DNA from 2 places in the Arthrobacter sp. MP_M4 genome. Region 1 is predicted to be linked to the other one. Evidence: riboswitches for the same ligand, from Rfam matches in the RefSeq annotation. Region 1 holds a riboswitch; the other holds the start of a gene.
What was found. Region 1 has a riboswitch for cyclic di-GMP ahead of RCH15_RS14725 (EAL domain-containing protein). Riboswitches for the same ligand answer to the same signal wherever they lie in the genome.
Positions count from the first base shown of each region.

Region 1 (3,413 bases):
CTCGACATGTTCATGTGGTTCCTCAATGGAGGAATGTACTTTGACCCCGATCCCCGCGAGATTGCCGACCAGATCCCTACTGGTACGAAGGTAAAGGCATCGGAGCTACGCCGCTACGAGGAACAGCCGCGTGTCCGCCTCGGCACGCTTACCGACCCACTTGATGGGTGGTTCTACAGTCAGGAAGGTCTCTCGCGATCAGACGCACAGAAGCCGACCCGACGAGAGCAACCCTGGGTTGAGCAATACCTCTCCACGGGAGAATCGGTGCAGTCTCCCGGCTGGCTGCGATTCGGTGCGGACTTGGTCGGACTCAGTGAAAAGGCGCAGCGCGACATCGGAAAGGGCCTGAAGGAGCAATGCCGCCGGGCACGTGGAAGCGCCGTAGAGCGAAGCTTGACCACGCATTCCGCCGCTTCCCATGGATCTTGGTTGCTCACGTTGGCGGTCGTGCCGCAAGGAGCTACCACCGAGCACCTGCCCGAATACATGGAGGCGAAGCAGTACCAGACGCGTTCTAGCCGATCTATGTTGCTGCTCTATGAAGATGATGGGTCGCTCACCGGGTCTCATTATCGCGACAGGCCTGAAGCACGAACGGCTGACCGCGACCGGGCCATCGACATTGCACCGCTGCGAAGCCTGCCGATGACATTCAGTAAGCTCCCTCCCAGTGCTCGACGAAGCACAGTCCGACTGAGGAGCAAGCGCGGAAACAAGAAGCGCTAGTCGCTGATCACCAGGCTTACCAAAGATTCGAAATGATCTTCAGCAACTAGGATCGCCGGGCAGTCCAACCGCCGACTGACTGATCCCTATCGGGCGGTAAAACATGCCCCTTCTGGCCGCCGGCCACGGGCCTGACCATTACGCCGATAATCGACGTTATGTCGTGTTGAGGTGATCCTACTGCAGAATCTGCAGAATAGGACTCGCTGATATGCCCCGCCCCGAGGGGCGAAACAGCCCGTTCAAAAGCTCGACGGCGAACGACCAATTAGCTCCCCAATAGTCGTGGGACGGCTGATGGGCCCAGCAAGTTCCAATTCATCCGTTTGATCTCTCTACCAGCGCTCGGAGTGCTTCTGAAGCGCTCACATTCAACGCTGGCCAGAGATGCACTCGGTTTTCCATCCGACAAAAGTGCCGCTGGACGTTGCAGGTCCGTGGCTTTTATCGCAGCCACGAGTTCAACCGCAATTCTATTTGCTACGATGACGGTCGATTGAGCATCCGCTCGTCGATAAAGGCAAACCCGGTGTGAGCCGGGGACGCAAAGCCACGGGGCCCACGAGGTCAGCCGGGCCGCCGAACAGCGAAGGTCTCCTGCATGCTCACGCACCCAAGGCTGTCCTCCCATGCTCCAAGCGAGGGTCAGGCAGCACCTAGAATTCATTTCCCGGCGGCTGGCTGGGCTGGGCGAACGGCGTCGAGTAATCCCGTGGTGCCGTTCCGGTTCAGGGGAATTGCCGTCCGGTTCCCGCGATCCAATCCATGTGCAGGCCGCCCCGACCCGTGGGCTAATTCTGTCTGTGGCTTTCTGAACTTGCTTCCCACTTAATTTTCTATCTGAGGGTGTCATTTCATGCCTAGAAATTCCCCGGCGGTGCCCGGTACGTCAACGGTGACGACGCGAGTCCTGCTGCAGGTCGTGGCGAAGCAGGCCGGCGCGGAGGGTGTTGATCGTGTCCTGGAGCGTGCCGGACTGCGTGCCCAAGCGGACCAGCTGCACAGCGTCGGAGAAAGGATTTCCTATCCGGACAAACTTCGGCTTTTCGAATCCGCCGCGTCCGAGCTCGCGGATCCCCGGATCGGACTCCGTCTGGCCCAGGCGTCCCACTTGGACCCGGCAATCGAGCCGTGGCGGAGGTTGGCCCGGGCGCAGGGTACCCCGGCAGGCATGTTCCGCGGAATCTCCCAGATCTCTACACGCTTCGATTCCGCCGCCGTGTTCAAGTGCGAGTGGGTAGAGGAAAGCTCAGCTGCGCTGGCCTGGAACTTGCTCCCACCGTACCGACCCAGCCGGTTCGACTGCGACTGCAACATTGGCCTTCTCGCCGAGATTCCTGTGCTCTTTGGGCTGCCAGCGGCGCGCGTAGACCACGGCGGGATCTGCCAGGTCAACGGGGCCCCGGAGTGCGTCTACGAGGTGGTTTGGTCCGCACCCCGACTTCAGCGCCTGCGTAGGCTGCTGGGCAGGCTGAAGAGGGATGAAGCAGTGATCGCTCGGCGCTCAACCGCCGAACACCGGCTCCGTATGCTCGAAGGCGCGGCGGCCGACCTGGCCAGCAGCACTCCGCTGGAGGAGCTGCTCGACAAGATCCTCTCCCGCGCCGACAGCGCCGTGCACGCTCCGGGGCACCTGCTGGCAGTACGAACGCCCGCGGGAGGACGCCACGTGCTGGTCCGCGGCATGGGGGGAGCCCTGGCGAAGGAGCTTGACGGGGAGGAAATGGCTCTGAAGAGCAGCTCGCTGGCAACGTTGCCGGTATTGAGCGTTCCTGTCGCCTCCGCGCAACATTCCTATGGTGTGTTGGCGGCCGTGGCGCACCCCGGACAAGAATTCTTTGCTGAGGACATTGACGCTCTTTCGGCCTATGCCCGACACGCGGCCGTCAGTCTCGACTTTGCCGGGATAGTCGCCGAAGCCCGCGAACACGGCGAAACAGCCCGGCTGTTATTGGGCGTCTCCCGTTCGCTGGCGCAGCACTCGACGGTGGAAGCACTCGCCGGATCGATTGCCGACGCAGTTCCTTCTCTTTCGGGAGCCGACCGCTCAGCGGTCGCCCTCTGGGAGAGCGAAAGCGGCCGGCTTCGGATCGCCGGCATGAACGGGTGGCACGGCGAACTGGCAGACCAACTGGCCGCCTACGAGACCACCGCCCAGGAAAGTCCCGAGCTTTCCGAGGTGATCGCCTGCGGCGTTCCGCTGCTGGTGGACGGGAACAGTTCGGACTGGGCCAGGAAGATGCTCGCCGACTTCGCCCTCTCAGCACTGGCGGCTGTACCAATCATGGCCGGAGACCAACTCAAAGGCCTCGTGCTCGCTCACTGGGCCGACCAGCCGGCGTCGAAAGCCCTGGAAGGGGCTTTGATAGAACGGCTTACCGGGCTGGCGGCACTGGCAGCGGTGTCGTTGGATAACATCCGGTTGCTCGAGGATGCCCGCCGGCAGGCCCTGCATGATCCGCTGACCGGGCTGCCCAACAGGGCGCTCCTGGAAGACCGGCTGGAAACATCACTGGCCCGGGCCGGACGGAACGGACGCCGCGTTGGTCTGCTCTTCTGCGACGTCAACCGGTTCAAGCGGATCAACGACAGCCTCGGCCACGGCGCCGGTGACAGCGTCCTCCGCCACGTCGCCGCCCAAATCGCGGCTGCTGTCCGCGACTGTGACACCGTGGCCCGCTACA
Region 1 covers NZ_JAXCHX010000022.1:34,830-38,242, reverse strand. Annotated here, with positions in the region: gene RCH15_RS14730 (hypothetical protein) at 1-729, shown strand, start outside; cyclic di-GMP riboswitch class I at 1,239-1,313, shown strand; gene RCH15_RS14725 (EAL domain-containing protein) at 1,586-3,413, shown strand, end outside.

Region 2 (3,413 bases), on a different contig from region 1:
GACGCCGGCAGGGCCGGCGCCGGAATCCAAGAAGCCGGCGGCGTTCACACCCCCAGCAATACGCCCAAAATGCAGGCTCTGCTAGGTACTTTGGTCCCGAACCGGGCGGGCGCGTGGCCACAACGGTTCCAGGGCGGCGACTTTATTGCGTGTGGCCATCCCGAACGGAGGGCTGGCAGACGCCGTCAGGCGCCGGTGGCCCTGACCCCGGGTGGCCCAAAGACTCGCACCAATGGATATCGCGAGGATCGTGGCGATGACGGCCAGCGACAGCGGTCCGAAGAACAGCACCCGGTGCTGTTATTCGCGGGGAACGGCGAAGCACGTGGAGATGATCGCCCAAATGAACACGTTGTCCACTGAAAGGGATTTTTCGATCAAATAGCCGGCGAAGTATTGCTGTCCGAACTCCGCGCCGTAGATGTGCCATATCAGGGCGCCGAAGCCTACGCCGAAGGCAACCCAGAGGCCGGACCACTTAGCGGCTTCGCGGACTCCGATGACATGCGCACTGCGGTGCGTAAACAGATCCAAGGCGAGCATTAAGACAATGACAGCGAGAACGGCGAACCAGGCCCAAAAGGAACACTCATTAGGGGTTATCTGCCTCCAGTCAGTTCAACTCAACTGGAGCTCTTCCCGGTCCCGGGGGACCTGTCCGTCGGGCCGCTCAGGGGCGGCCGTATTGACGACGGAACATGTGGGGGATACTCCCCCCGTGAGTAATAGTGAAACATATTTGCGGGGCTGGGAAAACGAAGAGCGACGGTGTCCGCGCGCTAGCCCTGGCGCTGCCCCTGCGTTCTTGGGCTGATCATCTTAATCGCGCCGCGTGATCAATTGTCTTTTCCTTTGCTAGGCTGGCGCTCCGTTGAGCGTCCGCTCGTCGATAAAGGCAAAACCGGTGCAAGCCGGTGACGCAAAGCCACGGGGCCCACGAGGTCAGCCGGGCCTCCGAACAGCAAAGGTGCGCCATTATGCATCCGATCACCCAGGTTTGCCGTTCCGCGCACCCCGCCCACTGTCCGGGACCGCTCGACAGTTCACGTCCCGGCCGCAGACCCTCCGCGGCCTGACCCGGCGTCTTCGGGGACGTCCTTCTAGCCGGGCATAGTGCCGGCCACGCCAGCGACTGACCCTGTCCCGCTGGCCCGGACTATGGCTCGAAGCTACCCATCGTTTAGCGAAGTTGTCCGGCCTAACTACCTAATAAAGGTGTCATGTCATGCCTAGAACCCGGACGGTGCCTGGCACGTCAACGGTGATTACGAGGATCTTGCTCCAGGTGGTGGCCCAGCAGGTCGGTGCCGAGGGCGTTGACCGTGTCCTGGAGCGGGCGGGACTCCGGGAACAGGAGCAGCAGCTGGGAAGTGTCGAGGGACGAATTCCCTACCCCGACAAGCTGCGGCTGTTCCAGTGCGCTGCAGACGAGCTGGCCGATCCACGGATCGGGCTCCGCCTGGGCCCGGTCCTCCTCCGGGATCCGGCGATCGAGCCCTGGCGAAGGCTGGGCAGGTCAACTGGGTCCCCCGCAGCTGCCTTCCGCGGGATCTCCCGGATTGCCACCCACTTTGATTCTGCCAGTGTGTTCAGATGCGTCTGGGCGGCGGAATATTCGGCATCTTTCACCTGGAAAGTGCTCCCGCCTTTCAAACCCAATCGGATCGACTGCGACTACAACGTTGGCTTCCTCGCCCAAATGACCGTGCTCTTTGGGCTGCCGCCGGCACGCGTGGAGCATGTGAGCAGCTGCCAGCTCAGCGGCGCCCCGGAGTGCGTCTACAACGTGACATGGACCGCCGGGCCCATTAAGCGCCTGCGCCTCCTCGCCGGCAGGCTCAAGCGGGGGAGAAGGGCGGTCGACCGGCGCCTGACTGCCGAGCGCCGGTTGCGCACGCTGGAGGGGGCAGCGTCGGATCTTGTCAGCAGCGCACCTTTGGAAGAAGTGCTCGAGCGGGTTTTGGCGCGCGCGGACAGCGCCGTTCACGCGCCAGGACATCTGCTGGCCGTCCGTCTCCCCGGGGGAGGCCGCCATGTGCGAGTCCGCGGTATGGGCGACGTCCTGGCGGCGGAGCTCGACGAGGACGGTGTTGTCCTGGCAACGGACGCTGGAGGGCTGGCGGGGCTGCCGGTTCTGGGCGTTCCCATCGCTTCCGCAAAGCATTTCTACGGGGTTCTGGCGGCGGTTGCGCACGCCGGGCAGGAATTCTTCGCCGGGGACACGGAAGCACTGGCAGCCTATGCGCGGCACGCAGCCATCAGTCTCGACATTGCCGGGATTGTCGCCGAGGCCCGGGAACACGGCGAAACGGCGCGTCTGTTACTCGACGTCTCACGTGCGTTGGCGCAGCACTCGACAGTGCAGGCATTGGCCGGCTCGATAGCCAACGCGGTGCCCGCTCTCTCAGGCGCCGACCGGTCTGCGATTGCTCTCTGGGATGGCGAGGATGGTCATCTCCGGATCGCTGGAATGAGCGGCTGGGAAGGTGATCTGGCGGACCAGCTCGCCCAGTACCAGACCACTGCCCAGGACAGCCCTGAGCTTGCCGAGTTGCTCGCGGGTGGCATTCCGTTGCTGGTGGACGGGAACAGTTCTGCCTGGGCCCGGAATATGCTGGCCGACTTCGCCGTCTCGGCGCTCGCAGCTGTTCCGATCACGGCAGGGGATCAGCTCGTCGGGATCGTTCTGGCTCACTGGGCTGAGAGGCCGGCGCCGGTGAGCCTGGAAGGTGCCCTGACTGAACGCCTGAGCGGACTGGCAGCTCTTGCTGCGGTGTCCCTGGAGAAGATCGGGCTACTGGAGGATGCGAGACGGCAAGGCCTCCATGATCCGTTGACGGGGCTCCCCAACCGGGCGCTGCTGGAGGACCGCCTGGAAACGGCACTGGCCCGGGGCGGTCCGAATGGACACCGGGTGGGGGTCCTCTTTTGCGACGTCAACCGTTTGAAGCGGATCAACGACAGCCTCGGGCACGCCGCCGGTGACGCTGTCCTCCGGCACGTCGCAACCCAACTGCGAACGGCCGTGCGCGACAGCGACACGGTCGCCCGCTACAGCAGTGACGAGTTCGTCATCCTCCTGCCCAGTATCCAGAATCCGTTGGAAGCCGACCAGGTGGCCGCCAGGGTCCGGACCAGCCTTACCGAGGCCGTCGAGCTTGAGGGCCGAAAAGTCTTCGTCGACGTTGCCATCGGAACGAGTGTCAGCGGCGCCGCCCCGGTCGAGGTAACCGATACGCCGTCCGAATCTGCCCGCCGCCTCTTGGAAAAAGCGGATTTCGAGATGTACCAGTCCAAGGCCCGCGCCCGCGGCCAGACGCCGCCGGGAGTGCAGCGCAAGGACTATCTCCGCCTCGAAACCGATTTGCGCGGCGCTGCCGAACGCGGCGAACTGCGCGTGCAATTCCAGCCTC
Region 2 covers NZ_JAXCHX010000006.1:98,298-101,710, forward strand. Annotated here, with positions in the region: partial or broken gene RCH15_RS07575 (TerC family protein) at 205-543, opposite strand; cyclic di-GMP riboswitch class I at 885-959, shown strand; gene RCH15_RS07580 (EAL domain-containing protein) at 1,226-3,413, shown strand, end outside.
Region 2: linked by a shared signal. The riboswitch ahead of RCH15_RS07580 (EAL domain-containing protein) and the one ahead of RCH15_RS14725 (EAL domain-containing protein) in region 1 are both predicted to bind cyclic di-GMP.